Regions from separate parts of the Paenibacillus sp. J2R1T-4 genome, predicted to be linked through region 1. Evidence: riboswitches for the same ligand, from Rfam matches in the RefSeq annotation. Region 1 holds a riboswitch; each other region holds the start of a gene.
What was found. Region 1 has a riboswitch for cyclic di-GMP ahead of AC58QD_RS17110 (flagellar assembly protein A). Riboswitches for the same ligand answer to the same signal wherever they lie in the genome.

Region 1 (4,206 bases):
CCCGATAATGTGCTGACGAAGCAAGTCGCGGATATAAGGCATCTCTTCCTTGGCCACTTTCATAGCCGCTTCAATAGAATCCGGCTTGCTTGGGTCAACATCATACACCTGGAGAGCGTTGATAATGACCTCGCCGTCTTTTTGATGCAGGATATTAAGTCCGCGCAAATTGGCTTTATCCGGATTCTTCAGTTCATGCCGGGCGACTATAGGTGGGAAGCCATAAGCGATATTAGCGTCGACATACGTCTCAGGACCGTATAGTGTTGTGCGTTCCGGTTTGGTCAATTGCCAGAAGGATCCGTAAAACTTCTCCCAGTCCACACCTTTGAACTTCATCATATAGGTGGCACTCATATACTCTCGCTGCGGCGCGTGGTATAAGGATTCCAAGCCAGGCATCGGTTGAATTCCAAGTCGGCTAACGAGATGGGCGCTGTCTGTATTATCCACGAAATAGTCGGCTTCCAATTTCTTGGTCTTGCCGTCCTTCGTCTGATAAGTAATCGAGCGAATTTGCTTATGTTCCATTTCAATATTGGTAATTGCAGCGTTAACCTCTAATGGAATCCCGGTAATTAATTGATTGAAATAAGTGGTAAATTCCGTTAACTTACGGATCTCACCGCTGTAATACCTTTCGAACAGCTCCTTGATTGAGCCTTGGAGCAGCGACTTCCCTTGATCATCGAACGTTTCGTCCAAATAAAGCATCTCACCTTGAAGAAGTTGCCCGCCAATTTCAGATGAAGGCTCCAGGATCCCGACAGACAGACCAGAATCATGGGCTCTCTTGGCCAAATACATCCCCTCTAGCTCGGTTCCGACAACTAAGATGTCGTATTGCTTATCTATCCATGGGAAGAAGGAGTCCATTCCCTTGCTAAAGTAGCGGTAGCCCGCTAGCCCAGCAAGCAGAACGATCATGATGAACGTTAGGCGCAGGATCGTTTTTTTCACCCCAAATGTTACATCCCTTCAGTATAATAGTTGTCCTTATATATTTTACGTAGTTTCCCCGAAAATAGAAAGGAAATTTTATTACACCCATTGATATTTGTTACACAAATGAAATATTTCTGTCATAGAACTCTAATGTTCATGGGGTATGATAGTAAACAAGACCCCCTTTTAAAATATACTATGAGGACTTCCACCGATGGAGGTCCTCCTTTTTTTACATTCATGAAAATTATTAATTTTATATGAATGATGCTGAATGATGAAGGAACAGTGAGAAATCTTACACAATACGACAATTAGTGCATGCTATTGCAAGTTGATAAAGTCATTAATATATCCTATTATTGGTATTAGATTATAGTTCGCAAGGACTATGCAATAGGCGGATTTTACTAAAATACGAACCACTACAACTTGATATTGGCAAACTTTCCGAAAGGGAGGGACGCAAAGTTATGGGCCTAACGAGCATATCTATGGTTGCCAGACTGCCGGAATGTAGGACTCAAGCATCTACCTTTTGGTGATGTTTTTTTTGTGTGCATTATAAGAAAGCATAATTTCTAATACAACTATGAATCAGGGTGATAGTGTTCAATGTCTAGATTGTCCAATAAAGTTGGAGAGGTGGAATAAATGGCGAGCCATATATCAGAACGTGAACTGACCGAGTTGATTAATCAGTTGGAGCTTGATTCCGGGAAAAAGAAATTACCGCTTAACTACAAGCAGGATAACCTTTACGAATACGAAATCGCCAAAGACGGGTCTATTCATATTATTGATAATCAAATCTTTGTACAAGCTCCGAGCGGGACTGGAGATTATCCAATGATTCAAGCCAAAGATCCGGTTGTGCTTAGAGTCAATGGGAAAGAAGTGCACACAAAAGTAACTGTAACGGAATCCGATTTGATTGAATGGAGTATAAGAGAAACTCCAATGTTCGAGATCACCGTATCGGAGGATAAGCTCCAGGCTTTTTTTCATCTGAGGTCTAAGGAGCGGTATGATTGGCGCTTAACGAATCAACAAGCCTCCTCTGATATCACGGTCTCTGCATTTGAAGACACTACACGCCTCATAGATACAGTATTGTTACATGATGTTATAGCCTTGTTCCGAAAGAAATTAATCAAAAATCCAGACATTCCGGCTATCCAACAAGAGCTAGACGTATCCACTTATCAACCGGTACTCATCGCCAAAGGGAAGCCTGTTGTCCCGGCAGAGGACGCCCGATTGGAACTATATTTTACCGAGCAAGTGGAAAGTGTGTTTTCGGAAGTTGCAGGGGTTGTCGATTACCGGAATCATCTGAATATCCCCTCCGTGCAGAGAGGTGACGTCCTGGCCAAGAAAACTCCTGCCGTTCAAGGTATTCCCGGTTGCGACGTGTATGGAAGAGCCCTGATCCCGAATTCGCCCAAAGATATCATCATTGTGACCAAGTCAAGTGTTGAACTGAATTCCGAAGGAGAAATCGTTGCGCTCAGAGAAGGTAGGCCTCGAATTACCGGCAACAAAATCAAGACATTTGACATCTCTACTTCGTATATTGTTCCAGGGGATGTAGATATAGAGACCGGTCATATTTTCTTCTCTGGGGACGTCGTTGTCTATGGTGATGTAACGGACAATATGATTATTGAATCGCTCGGAAATGTGTATGTGTTCGGAAGTATATTCAATTGCACTATAACGGCAACGGGCAGTATTTATATCAAAGGCAATATGATTGGGTGCAAGGTGTATTCCGGTTATTTTGGCGTTATGTTCAATAGGTTGTACAGCAATGCCAAAATGTTGCGCGAGCAAATTAATAACCTTCTTTCTGCATCCAAGCTGCTCATGAATATTCTGGAGTCCAAAAACCAGGTTGTGCATTATGGGCAAATTATCGTCCTATTAATGGAAACGAAATTTAAACAAATTCCTTCTATTGTTAAAGAAATGCTTTTTGTCATCGCCAATGTGCAACAGATTAAAAAGCAGGATTTTCATGAATTGAAGCATATGCTGGAGTCGTTTCTGCAGCCTTCTACTCTACATGAGGTGGCAACGATCAGTGCACTCGAGAACTTTCATGCTTTGCTGCAGGAAACCCATCAAGAGGTAGCCAGAATGCAGGAAGTGAAGGTTCAGGTCAATATTATGCAGTGTCAGAACAGTGAGTTGAAATCCAATGGAGACATTGTTGTTTTACGTGAAGGGGTGCTTCTAAGCGATTTGTTCTCGTCAGGCAATATTGTGTTCAGAAATGATGCTTCCGTGTGCAGAGGAGCCAAGCTGGAGGCTGGGGGAAGTATAGATATCAAGACCGTAGGTGGACAAACCGGAGTCGCCACCGTATTGAAGGCTAAGAGACAAGTGAAAGTGAAGAAGATGTACGCAGGTAGAGTTTGTATTGATCGATATTGCAAAGATATTTTTGAGGTAGTAGAGAACATGACTTATGACAACAAGAGCGTGAAACAGTGACCAGAATTCATTGGATAGGCAAGAGAATGTGGTAGAAAGCGAGTGAGGAAATGCAATCTATACGTTCGAAATGGAGTCATTACGTTGGTTTTCGTGTGAACAGGAACATCTACAACAAGTCCGGAACACTGATCATCCCTGAGCAGGAGATACTCACTCAGAGGGAAATTGAATTGCTCGCTTATCATAGTATTTATCTTGAGGCAGAGGATCTAGATCATATCGCGCTCCGTCCGCTTATTGATTCCGCTATCTCTGAAGTGAAGGACTATTTTCGCAAGGTACGCCATTCCAATCAAATTCCGTATTCAGATGTTCGGGAGAAAATTATTCCTTTAATTATACAATTAAGCAGCCAGTCCAATTTAAGCGACGTGTTCAAGTATATGGAGTTACACGATGAATACACCTACAGGCATAGTATCAGTGTTTCGCTTATAGCAAGATTAATTGGCAGCGCCAAAGGATTCAATGAGCATGAGCAGGTTGAACTCACGATGGCTGGTTTCTTGCATGATATAGGGAAGGTTCGAGTACCGGATTCTATTCTTAATAAGCCTGGCAAGCTTACGAAAGAGGAGTTCGAGCAAGTGAAACAGCATACGATACATGGCTTTGACATTATTAGGAACAGCCCTGGCATACCGTATCGGCATGCGCTTGTTGCCTTGCAGCATCACGAACGGGAAGACGGCAGCGGGTATCCCTATGGTCTTAAATCACGCGAAATTGATGAGTATAGCAAAATTGTAGCGGTTGCTG
Region 2 (4,206 bases), on a different contig from region 1:
AGCGAAACAGTCTGCGCAAGAAGTGATCTCTGAGGTTCGTGAAGCGATGAATCTTAGAATGCTGTAAGCTTACGATTGGATATTTTACTAGAAAAAGCAGAACACTTGTGCGCATTGGATAAAAAGGATACAATGAGGTTTGATGTACAATTGCTATATCTTGTCGGAGGAGTGAAAGAAAATGCCCGTTCAAATTCGTTCGGTTGTCCCCAAGCAACTATTAACTCCTACCGGCGGTTACTTAACTGGATATAGTCACACCTTGAATCCTTATTCCGGCTGTGCCTTTGCATGCTCATACTGCTATGTTCGCCGTATGCCTGTAGCCTTGTTCCGTGCTGAGGAGTGGGGAACATGGGTTGATGTGAAGGAGCAAGGTTCTGAGCAATTGCTTCGCGATCTTCGGAAGGCCAAGAAGAAAGGGCCTGTTACCATATTCATGTCAAGCGCAACAGATCCTTATCAGCCTGTAGAAGCGAATGCCAAGGTGACCCGATCTTTTCTTGAAGTAATGGCAGAAGAGCCGCCGGATTTCTTGCTTGTACAGACAAGAAGTCCTCTTGTAACCCGGGATATTGATTTGTTGATTCGGTTAGACAGGCGAGTACGTGTGAGTATGACGGTTGAAACCGATCTTGAGGATGTCCGTAAAGTATTTAGTCCGGCGGCTCCTCCGCTTGCAGGAAGATTGAGAGCACTGCGTGAATTGCGTGAAGCGGGTATTCCTACCCAAGCTGCAATATCGCCAGTCTTACCAAGCTCGCAAGCATTCGCAGAAAGGCTTGCAGCTGTTACCGACCGGGTGTGCGTGGATGATTTCTTCATGGGCGACGGCAGCGGCGGCAAACGTACCAAGTCACTTCAAATCCATGAGCTTTTCGAGCGGATAGGGATGGAGGATTGGTATGACAAGGCAGCTTATATCGGGGTTTGGACTCAGATGCGAGAACGATTCGGAGAACACAATGTATATCTTAGCCGGGAAGGATTTCTGCCCTGATCATTTGGTGAAACAATATTTCATGACAATCACTGGAAATAGTTATCTTACTATGATATAGTGAAAAAGAACTATATCATTAGTTCGGTTGACCTATATTGGCAAACTTGCTGAAAGGCAAGGACGCAAAGCCTCAGATCTAAGGTTCCTTCGGAACTATGATAGCTGGGTTGCCGGAAACAATGATTTGTTTTCAATGCAAACCCAGCTATTCCATCCAATGGAATAGCTTTTTTGTCTAATTCTTAGATCTCCGTCGGAAGGAGCATGATTGATGGTCAAAGCGAAGTTCGGTTCCATCTGGAAAAGGTTTTTCCCTCATGACGGTTTGGAGGTGTTGGCGGGACCCCTTGTAGTCTTCGCCGCTAGCTGTGCCTTTGCCTCTGTTTATCAGTCTTGGTTCGGGCTTAGTATAGCCATCCTTTTCTCCTTACTATTGATTCTGCTATTCCGGACCCGAACCTCCATCGTTATGTTGTATTCGTTAGCAAGTACTGTGTTATTGCTCTTACTGGTCGTGTTTCCAATCATTCAATTGTATTGCTTCCTTCTTGTCTTATACCCCATTTTGCTTTGTTTTGCATTGCTTGTGCCTGATCCCAGATTTACTTTCGCTGCAGGGTTATTGTCGGCGATCTCGCTAATACGCTATCAAGGTCAAGTGGATAACACTGAACTTTGGGCTAATGTTATTGCTGTCCTGCTTAATGCTCTGGTGTACTCCTTATTAACCCGAATGATGCGGAAGTTATTGAAGGAGCGCAATGAATACCGACAATTGTCTATGATTGATTCATTAACAGGTTTGTCATCCCTCCAACAGACATTGATCTTTGGTCAACATCTTATTGTTAAGGGACATAGAGTCAGGGTCATTCTTATAGATCTGGATCATTTTAAGCAAATTAATGATACTTATGGCCATATGATCGGGAATAAAGTAATTGTCTACTTTGCCTCGCAGCTCAATAAGATGATGGAAGGGATTAACGGAATCGTCGGTCGCTTAGGCGGAGATGAATTTGTGATCGTGTTGGAGGACACTGAGGACAACTCAGATGTTCTGGCAAGAATCGAGGCCCAATTGAATCATAGCCAATATGTTTCCAGCAGCGAACAATATCCAATCAAGTTGTCATTCTCTATTGGTGATACTGTATCAGATCCAAACACAATAACAAATATCGAACAATTGATGCATCATGCCGATTTGAATATGTATGAGTATAAACGCAGGAAGCGTATAGCCAGCAAGCAAGGTAAGTCCGATCAATTATTCGATCATAATCCAGATCCTATCGCAATTTTTGATAGTGAGGGTATTATGTTGGAGCTAAATCCTGCCGCACAAAAGTTAATTGGTTATACGAACGAGGAGTTCAAAGGGCTTCCTTACTTCAAACTGATTGTCGAAGAAGATCAGAAGGCTGTGATTGAAGGATTCAACTCAACAATCACCAGCGGCAGTCCCAGCCATTTTGAGATGAAGATCATCTCCAGGAATGGAGCTCTGATTCCCCTCCGTGTTGTCGTCATACCGATCACAGTTGGGTACAAGATTGCAGGTTATTACGCCTTAGGGCAATACATATTAGAAAGCAAGAAAGTGGAGAATGAGCATCCCCATGTCTTGACGTTCAGCATATAATAACTTTTAATGGCCGTCACTTTGACGGTTTTTTGTTCTGGAATGAAAGTTTTCAAGGCATTGTGGTACAATATAACAAGTTTGATGCAGAACAGTTACGAGTATATGGTGTGGCTTTGGGTCTGAATCTGTTCTATCGGAGGTAGTGAATATGAAACCAACCTCGCATGAAATTAGCGGCGATCAATTGGATAAAGCGGTATTAGTAAGCTTAGTGATTAAGAGCAATCGGTTGTCTGAAGAAATGATTCAATACTCCTTACAGGAGCTTGCAAGTCTGGCTGAGACAGCGGGTGTGCAAGTACTTGACTCCCTGATTCAAGCTAAGGATTCTGTTGATTCGAAATGGTTTATTGGCAAAGGGAAAGTCGAGGAGGTAAGAGTTCTTCTAGAAACACATGGCGCCAACACGGTCATCTTTGATCAAGAGCTATCTGGAGCCCAGGTACGTAATCTAGAACAATCGTTGGATGTCAAGATCATCGATCGAACTCAGCTTATTCTGGATATATTCGCACAGCGTTCCAAGACGAGAGAAGGGATTCTTCAAGTAGAGCTGGCACAGTTAAGTTATTTACTGCCAAGGCTATCCGGACAAGGAAAGAATTTGTCCCGTCTTGGAGGCGGGGTAGGTACGAGAGGTCCAGGGGAGACGAAGTTGGAAACCGATCGCCGGCATATTCGTGACCGAATTACGGAGCTCAAGACCGCACTTCAGGAAGTAGTTAGACATCGTACATTACATCGTGATCGACGCAAGAAATCGGGTGTGTTCCAAGTAGCTCTGGCTGGGTATACGAATGCAGGGAAATCCACGCTGCTGAACCGTTTAACGGAATCCGATGTTTTTGCAGAGAATCAGCTGTTCGCTACACTAGATCCTACTTCGAGGAATTTGCGTTTGCCAAACGGCCAAGAAATCGTTCTGACGGATACGGTAGGGTTTATTCAAAATCTTCCGCATGATCTTATCGCCGCATTTCGTGCGACTCTGGAGGAAGTGTGTGAGGCTGATCTGATCTTGCATGTTGTAGATAGCTCAAGTGAGATGCGTGAGCAACAAATTCGCGTTGTCGAAGATGTCTTGCAAGAGCTTGGGGCGCATGGAAAAGACAAGTTAACCGTATTTAATAAGATTGATTTGCTCCAGCCTGGAGAGATAGATTGGCTCACAACGGCAGGGGATACCTTGCGAGTAAGCGCGATGGCGGACGAAGATCTGGAAAAGCTGAAGCTGGCGATTGAGGAAAAGCTGATGGGTGATACCAGAACGTTCCTTATTCCGGCAGATCGCGGCGAGATGATTGCTTTGTTGTACCGCGTCGGGGATGTGACTGAGCAATCCGTGGGAGAAGATGATTACCTTCAGTTCAAGGTAAGGCTTAAGAATAACGAATTTGAGAAGAACGGATATAAGCTGACCCCCTATATGCAGGAGTCAGGAATGGAGTCGATTCAGGGAGAGGCGGAGTAAGGATGAATATGCCGGAGACGCTGATTAGGCTAATGGAGCAAGCAGAAGAGACAGCAGAGCCTAAGATGAAGCAAATCGACCGGA
Region 3 (4,206 bases), on a different contig from region 1:
TATTCTCCACCATTGTACCTTTGCATAAGCACCTCTGCTTGAGTCTGCATTTCTTGCATCGAGGGAAGATTCGGATGTCGACCAGACAACGCCCCCCATGCCTGCATTGTTTCCATAAGGGCCAATATGAATGTGCGCATCGTAACCCCTTTTCCTGCCGTCAAGCTTACCAAGCTCCCCATTGTAGATGGTTTCACATGCGGATAATCAAGAGTTGGTGTTCCTACAGGGTTAAGCCCATCATCAAGCACCTCTCCAGACGCCATCTCATAGAACATTCGGACCATATGGCCCCTTCGCTCTGCATGACCCTCAACAACTACAAAAGCTTGTACAACAAAAGCTTTGTGCTGTCTGCGCTGAGAAATACCGCAAAACTTACGTCCATCCACAGCCAAATCGTATGCGCCTGGACAGTACGAGCCAATCACTTCCCCAGTTTCAATCGCAACTCCGAAGCGTTGCATCGTAGTTGCGATCAATTGACGCATAAGCTGAAACCCTGTCTGGAAATTTTGTTTGCCGTCTGAGATCGGTACAATCAGGGAAATATTCAAGACACCAGGGTCGAGTGGAACAGCGGCACCGCCTGAACTTCGAACTCCAACTTGATACCCTTGCGCGCTAAGCCAATTCATTCCTAACTCCGCCATAGGTAGACGCCGATCCCGAAGTCCCAGCACAAGCGCCTTCTCATGACGCCACAGGTGGACTACCGGAGCAGCCCCTTCTCCTACTTTTCTGCACATTAGCTCATCATAAGCGAAAGGAAACAATATATCCCCAACAAGCGTTCTTGAGCTAGTATCATGGATATAGAAGCCGCCGCGGGGGAGCTCAGATGGCTGCCGCTCCCCAACTCCTGACTCCGATTGTCCTTCCATTCCCAGTTCGCTTTCTTGTTCCGTTTCCTTGCTTGGTCTAGTTGTCATCTGGTACCTTAGCTCCTTCAAACCTTAATATCGTCTATCTCTGATTTGCTCTATACATTGCCCTGCCTAGGCTTCAAACTCGGCACCCAAGCATCTGTATCGTAACCTCTGGCTTCCCAATATCCGATGTGGTCTTTATCGATTAGCTCAATACTTTGCAGCCATTTGACAGATTTGTAGGCGTACATCTTAGGGACGATCAAACGAACAGGCCCGCCTAACTCCTGGGGAATTGGCTTGCCGTCAAGCAGAACAGCAACCATTACATCATCCAAGGCTGCTTGAGCTAATGTAAGGGTGTCCGTATATACCCCGTCACCGGAGTAAAATTTCACAACTCGCGCTTTGGATTGCACCCCTGCCTTTTCGAGCAGCTTCGAAAGTGCAATTCCTTCCCAAGTATTGTTATAGACGGACCATCCTGTTACACAGTGAAAATCGCTCACTTGAACACTTCTAGCCAAATCCGTGAACTGCTTCCAATCCCAACTCTGGGGGCGATCAACTAGTCCCGAGATCGTGAATTTCCAATTATCGGATGAGAATGATGGAATCGGTGTTACCGTATAAATCCGAAAATGCCCCTGACTGCCGCCTCCTACGGGAACGATAGAATCTGGCAACGGTTGCGGAGCAGGAAGCATTCGATTGCCGTCTTTTGACGGATCGTATGCATTTAAGTCTATTCCCCCACTACCGCCTCCCGAGAACAGCCAACGTCCGAATTTGGGGCCAATTAGCACAACCAGAAGTCCCAACAATCCCCAACGAATAAAAGAACGACGTGTGTACAAGACATCGCGCACCGTCTCCGTCACAGAGCGCGGTGTCTCCATTCTCGGTGCTCCCTCACTCTCACGCACGCCTTCACCCGCTTCGCGCTGCATAACAGCGCCTGGACGACGCATCTTCAGCCAACGGCTGCGGGTAACAGAATGGTAGATTGCGTATGGAACGCCTACCCAAGTAAACAGGTCATGCATAGTTAATGCAACATTGCTCCACACTGGAGGGAACTGACGGAATTGCCATAATACAATCCCGGACACAACCCACCCGACAAGCAGAATGAGGACTACACTTAAGTTCCATTGCTGCTCTGGCTTGCCTCGCAGCTGCCTGATATGTCGAATCATTTGCGGTAAATAGATCAGCACGATAACCGTTGATATCAAACCAAGCCAGATATGCCCTTCCTTGGTTAGCACCCTAACGACACCTAGCTCACGAAAAGGTTTGATAAACAAGAGAATACCGCTTACAGCGAGCAGGAGAACAAGCCAAGCATTCCAAGCATGCAGCATGGACAGTTTCTTACCGAAAGACTTCTTCTGCCATTTGTCCCATATTCTCATTCTCATTCGCACCCTTCAAGAGGTAGTGTCAGAAGCAAATAACAGGATCGCACTAGAGTTTATACTTATATTGTATAGCAATTGCCTTCCTGATGAAAGGCGACTTAATTAATATTGACAGCACTTTCCGGCAACGTTGTTGGATTAAAATAAGCATCTTCTCCATCATCAAATGGACGACATGCTTGAAGCGGTTACGGAACTTTTCCCCACCAGAACAAATAAGGAAGCCCTTGTTCGTGACGGCGAGGCCACTCAAAGTGCTTCCTTCTATTGATGGTCAGGTATTCAATATTAAGCCATCTGTGGCCGAGTGAACTTTTCCTGAAGCAAATTGAACAGAGACAGGATGAAATCCTGATGCTTGGAGCAACGAAAAGATATTTTCACTTCGCCTTTCCAATAAAACGTAAACAGATTGTTCTTCTGTCCGATCACAAGCTCTACGTCCCAGCAATTGTCGCGAAGCATGTATTTGTCCCGGTTGAAAAATAACTTAGGACCTTCCGACGTATGATACATCCCAAAAAAATCGCCGCCTACTTTGAAATAAAACCCTTGCTCCATTACACCTGCATTCCCGTACACGTCATTCACTCCTTTTTTTGATTAGAATTTGGGATAATTTATCCTCATATAAACAGAAAAAACTCCAACTTCTTTCGGTAACTGGCTGGCTTAGCCTAAAAGGCAGTAGCCCCTGTAGTTTTGCGCCGCTGGCTTTCACCAGGTTTGCCGTATCGAGAATGTTCGAAGTTTGTCGTAATTTCTTATGTAGTTCTTATAGCATACAAGATTGAGGTAAGTTAAGCATCGTCCTTTTTTCCTATTTACAATCAATTAAATTGTGTATTTTCACACAAAAAAAAGAAGACCGGCGCATTGCACCGGCCTTTCAGGTTATGAGTATCTTCACACAGGAATTTTACAAGCCAAATGGGCGAACTATAATCACCAATAAGATGTAAAGAACCAAGATAATACCGACTGAGGTGAATCCTACTCCACAACCTACACCTGCTCCGCCAACGAATCCCATGTTCCGTCCTCCTCTCTTCAATGCATCTTTGTGGCTGCACCACACTACACACTGTATGAATATAGGGGACCTGTGGATTGGATATACGCCCGTTCCTGCAAAAAATCTGTGTTTTTTTACACCTGCTTGACCAAAGTAAACCAACTAACCATTCGCTATTTCTAGCTGCAATGCTGGTTGGATCAGTGTCCGCATCCACAATGTTTGTTCTTAGACTTTACATTTGCAGACATTCTACGTTTTCCTCTGCAGCAAGCAGCGCAATCGCGACGGCAAGATGCACGTCCCGAACCGAATAAATTGCACACATTTCTACAAAAAGCGCTGCTGTTACTATTCACACCAAGTTTTTTCGAGCTGTATGAATTCATATTTTTCCTCCCTATTTCTCGGAATAATGCATTGTATTCCTAAGGATGAGCCGAGGAAAGGGACAGGTTATTCAAAGACATCAACACTATTTTGAGGTCCTTTATGCTTATATGGCTTGCTGCCCTTCGGTGTGATAGACTAGAGCACATAACCGAGCATGCTAGAGGTGGATGGATCATGAATCGCAATGTATGGAATCTGCTTGTCCTTATCGAGTTAGTATTGGCCTTATTGTTCACCGTCATTTGTGTCATTGTGTTTTTTGTGCAGCCTGACTCACTGCTTCTTCAACTAATGTTAGCGTTCATAGGCTTAGCGGGAATATACAATGGGATCTTTTTGTTCCGCAAGATTAAAGAATCAAGAACTCCGAGCGGTAGAAGAGCCGGCAGCCGACCTGTTCCTAACCAAAAGGCCAAACGAAGCTCCGGTAAAAAATGAAGGATCAGCACCCCATTTTACGAGTGACCTGGTCCTGTTGATACGTCAAAGAGCATCGATCCCTGCA
Region 4 (4,206 bases), on a different contig from region 1:
GTTGTCAAAGGGATGAAGAATATTGTGGTAGTTACTTCCGATGGGAAGACATATCCAGGTAAAACGACTCATTTCGACGAGGAAAGCGATCTAGCGCTTATCAAGATTGAAGCCTTCGCGTTGCCGACCGCTACCTTCGCTGCTCCTAGCGATATTCGAGTAGGGGAGACCGTTATGGCGATTGGCACCCCGATCTCATTCGCGCTACGCAACTCCGTTACGCTCGGCATTATTAGCGGCATTGACCGTTCGGTTGAGTCCAAGTATCAATTATTGCAGACAGATGCGGCAATTAACCCGGGTAACAGCGGTGGAGCGTTAGTGAATATGCAGGGAAAAGTGGTTGGTATCAATTCCTTGAAGTTCGTTGACTATTCTGTGGAGAGCATGGGCTTCGCTATTCCGGTGAACACGGTTCAATACGTATTAGAGCACTTTGAGAAGTATGGTAAAGTGTTGCGCCCTTATATGGGTATAGAGCTCGAGGAGAGCTGGGAAGCCGTAGTCGGTCTTCCGGCCAAGGAAGGTCTTAAGGTCTCCTATGTCGATCCGGATTCTCCAGCAGCCAAAGCAGGTATCAAGCAAGGCGACGCAATCGTATCCATCGATCAATCATCGATTACAACACTAGTTGAATATAATGAATTTATGAAGAAATATTTGCCTGATGATACAATACGGATCACGATGCAATCTGACGGACAGACGGTCGTGCGCAGTGTAGTATTAGAAGAAGATACAGAGTCTGCATCCCAGTGGACGCAGGATTCCGATGGATCTTATATTGACAATGACCAAGGCAAAACTCATATCGGGGACAGCCATTATGGATGGTCGATGAAGTATCCCGCCGGGCTTGTGAAGAGCATGCAGACTGATGAAGGGGATCGTGTGATCTTCGGTGATGCCAAAGGGGAGTTCATGATCAGTATCTCGGTTGATGAGGAGCAAAGTGAAGATTTATCCGTAAAGGGATTGCTGCGCAAGTTGACTAATGACTTCGATGATTCGGTTCTTGAGAAGCGATATATTGAGCAAAAGCCGTACTCATATGCCAAACTGGTAGGCCAATCGAACAGTAAAAACTATTACCAAGTCCGTGCTTTCTTGAAGGGTGACAAAATCTATTACATAACTCTGATCGTGGAGAACGAAGAGAATTACAAGAACAAGGTGAAGCATAATTTCTATAATGATTTGTTGGATAGCTTTACCTTGAGCTTTGACGCCAAAGATGCCTCACTTAAGGATATCTCGATTTATAAGGACGGAGATGCTGTATTTACGAATGAATACGGCTTATCCTTCGAGCTTCCTTCCGGTTGGTCAGGAAATGAATATACCAGCGAGCTTTCTTATTCAAATGAAGATTATGACCAGCATGTAGAAGTGTATGTCACATCAGCTTCCTCTGGAGAGACTTTGGCAGACTGGACGGTCCGTGAAGAGCAGCAATTCAAAGATCGGTTTGTTGCAGACTACCGGCAGATCGGTGATTGGGAAGAATTTACTACAGACGGTGTTGTGATCAGAAAGGTTCGATTGGCTTCGAAGATGGGCGGCGACGAGTGGGAATCTGAAGAAAGAATTTATTTGATCAAGGACAAGTATAAATACGAGATTAATGTAGGCTTCAAGAATGATGCTGATGATGAGGAAGTAACCAAACTTATCGCAGGAATTATCAAATCTATAAAAGTGAACAAAGAAGATATGAATACGAACCTGGGTTTTATCCAGGATGAAGATGACATAACAGATAAAAACAAAACAATCAAATATACGAATGAGAAGTTCAAATATTCCATTCAAATTCCAGAAACCTGGTATTCTTATAGCGATTTTATCACGAAGGATAGTCCAAGGATGGCTTTTACCTTCTACGGCGGTATGGTATCTGTAGAAGCAAATGATAAATCGACTGTTGAGGATGTTGTCAAGAAGCTCGAAGAGGGACATAAGAAGAGCAACGAGAACGACAAGGAGTTTACGTATGAGATTACTGATGATTCCACCTATTCAGGTGAAGGCAAGAAAGTATCCATCCGTTATAACTTGAAGAAAGCCCCTTATACACAGACAGAGTACGTATTCAATCGGAACAACATAACATATACGATCACGATCAAAATGAATGATGCGGTTAGCACGGAAGAAAATGTGAATCGCAGCACTACAGCAGCTAACTCCATTATGATCAAGGAGTAGTTAAATAGAACCATTTTATAGTTTTGTAAAACTTTTATTTTAGGTCTATTTTACCAAAAATAGGCTGGTAAGTACCGGGTTGATCGTGATAATATAGAAGCAATAACATATCGGGGACTATGATTCATGTCTTGTAATTGGGCATCTGGGACATGAGGAGTCAGTGATGCAACCGACCGTACTTTTTGCTGGACTGAAAAGGCGGTCTTTTCTTTGTCCGGACAACTACGTAACGTGTATGATTTAACTTGATTCAAGGAGGAACCGCAATGATTTTGCCCTCATCGTCATCCCCATTTTCAGCTTCTTCTAATGCCAATATGATTTCACATGGAGTGCTAAAGGAGAAGCTTAAGCGACATCACGGACCGCAAACACCACCAATTGCCAAACCGGACTATACATTAGCTGCCGTATACATTAAGAGCAGCCACCGCAATGCAGCAGCAGCAGCAGCTGCGCTTTCTTCCTCTGTAGCTCAGAAGGCCAAGCCGGAAAAACAAGACAAACCAGACAAACCAGATCGACCGGATCGCCCAGACAGACCGGACAAAACAAACCGTCAGGATCGGCCAGACAGACCAGACAAACCAAACAAACCAAATCGCCCAGACCGTCCAGACAGAGCGGATAGACCGGACAAACCGAATCGTCCGGATCGTCCAGATCGTCCAGATCGTCCAGATCGCCCAGACCGTCCGGATCGTCCGGACCGCCCGGACAGACCGGATCGTCCAGATCGTCCAGATCGACCAGATCGCCCAGACAGACCGGATCGACCAGATCGACCAGATCGACCAGATCGCCCAGATCGACCAGACAGACCAGACGATCCAGATCGCCCGGACGATCCAGATGGCCCAGATGGTCCAGATCGTCCAGATCGTCCGGAACGCCCGACCCCTTCTTCTGAGGCAAGACAGATCTTCAGAGACTGGAGAGATTCCCTGCTATCAGCTGGTGGCCAATATCTGGACAGTGTGAAGAATTTGATTGATGCATCGCCTACTGAAATTAGTGAAGACGGCTTATCGGGTATTCGGACTCAACTGAATGACTGGATAGAGGCTAAATATGATGACCTTTCAGACCAACTACGCGATTCAGGACGGGATATTACACAAAGGCTTTTAGGCAGAGCGAACAAGGCTTTAGATAATCTAGCTGATAATCTATGGGTTGACGTTCGTGCAGAAGTTGCAGCGCATACGGCAGCTTCAGGTGTTGCGCGTGCAGTATATCAAGAGTGGAACAATAACGTCGGTAACACCAGTGATCTATTGCAACGAGTTAATCAGCAATTGTCGGCCGATGCGGATGGAGTTGTATCCCAGCAGGATCTGCAGGATTTCGATAAGTGGGTAACGGATTGGTCTACAGCGAATCAGACCCAGCTTACTAATCGTTTGCAGAATGTTCCTACTGGTATTCGTGGAAGCTTATTGGAATTATCCGGTGATAAGCTAAGTGAATTACAAGATGCATATAGGACCTCAGTCCAATCTGCAGTTAGTGCCTACACCGCTTTGGTCGATCAGACTCGTCAATCATTCAATCAATGGGATAATGCCTTAGGCGATTCCTCATCGAATGTACTCGATTCCATTAATGCAGCTATATTCAATGATTCAGACGTCATCTCTGATCAAGAGAAGCAAGGATATACGGGTCAAATCACTAGCTGGTTAGGAACCCAGAAGCAGCAGGCTGCGAGCGCTCTTGCATCTGGACCCGCTGGATTCCGCAATACCTTACAGCAGCAGGCTGATAGTAACATGAGCACGGTCCAGGCTGCTTTAACTCAGTTTGTCGGGGAGTCTATTAACTTCCGTAATGCCGGGGATCAACAGGCGGCGGGCTTCCTTAATGAGTGGAGTACAGGGCTGCAGTTGGATGTGAAAGATTATTTCGATGAAATAAAGGCGGCTATCCAACAAGATCCTGACCGGATTTCCGACCAGGAGAAGCTGGCTTACCGGAATGATTTGACACAATGGA

Region 2: it holds a riboswitch for cyclic di-GMP, as region 1 does, so the genes downstream of both, AC58QD_RS04905 (diguanylate cyclase domain-containing protein) here and AC58QD_RS17110 (flagellar assembly protein A) in region 1, are expected to answer to the same signal.
Region 3: it holds a riboswitch for cyclic di-GMP, as region 1 does, so the genes downstream of both, AC58QD_RS18260 (hypothetical protein) here and AC58QD_RS17110 (flagellar assembly protein A) in region 1, are expected to answer to the same signal.
Region 4: it holds a riboswitch for cyclic di-GMP, as region 1 does, so the genes downstream of both, AC58QD_RS18895 (hypothetical protein) here and AC58QD_RS17110 (flagellar assembly protein A) in region 1, are expected to answer to the same signal.

What each region holds. Positions count from the first base shown of each region.
Region 1 covers NZ_JCAUBA010000009.1:211,348-215,553, forward strand. The annotation lists gene AC58QD_RS17105 (FAD-dependent oxidoreductase) at 1-960, opposite strand, end outside; cyclic di-GMP riboswitch class I at 1,376-1,459, shown strand; gene AC58QD_RS17110 (flagellar assembly protein A) at 1,600-3,444, shown strand; gene AC58QD_RS17115 (HD-GYP domain-containing protein) at 3,495-4,206, shown strand, end outside.
Region 2 covers NZ_JCAUBA010000002.1:283,784-287,989, forward strand. The annotation lists gene trpS (tryptophan--tRNA ligase) at 1-67, shown strand, start outside; gene AC58QD_RS04900 (SPL family radical SAM protein) at 182-1,000, shown strand; cyclic di-GMP riboswitch class I at 1,091-1,178, shown strand; gene AC58QD_RS04905 (diguanylate cyclase domain-containing protein) at 1,275-2,648, shown strand; gene hflX (GTPase HflX) at 2,800-4,122, shown strand; gene AC58QD_RS04915 (methionine gamma-lyase family protein) at 4,125-4,206, shown strand, end outside.
Region 3 covers NZ_JCAUBA010000010.1:196,795-201,000, reverse strand. The annotation lists gene AC58QD_RS18270 (lipoate--protein ligase family protein) at 1-932, opposite strand, end outside; gene AC58QD_RS18265 (molybdopterin-dependent oxidoreductase) at 983-2,293, opposite strand; gene AC58QD_RS18260 (hypothetical protein) at 2,582-2,875, opposite strand; cyclic di-GMP riboswitch class I at 2,949-3,034, opposite strand; gene AC58QD_RS18255 (YjcZ family sporulation protein) at 3,213-3,326, opposite strand; gene AC58QD_RS18250 (hypothetical protein) at 3,876-4,139, shown strand.
Region 4 covers NZ_JCAUBA010000011.1:95,215-99,420, reverse strand. The annotation lists gene AC58QD_RS18900 (S1C family serine protease) at 1-2,208, shown strand, start outside; cyclic di-GMP riboswitch class II at 2,312-2,395, shown strand; gene AC58QD_RS18895 (hypothetical protein) at 2,478-4,206, shown strand, end outside.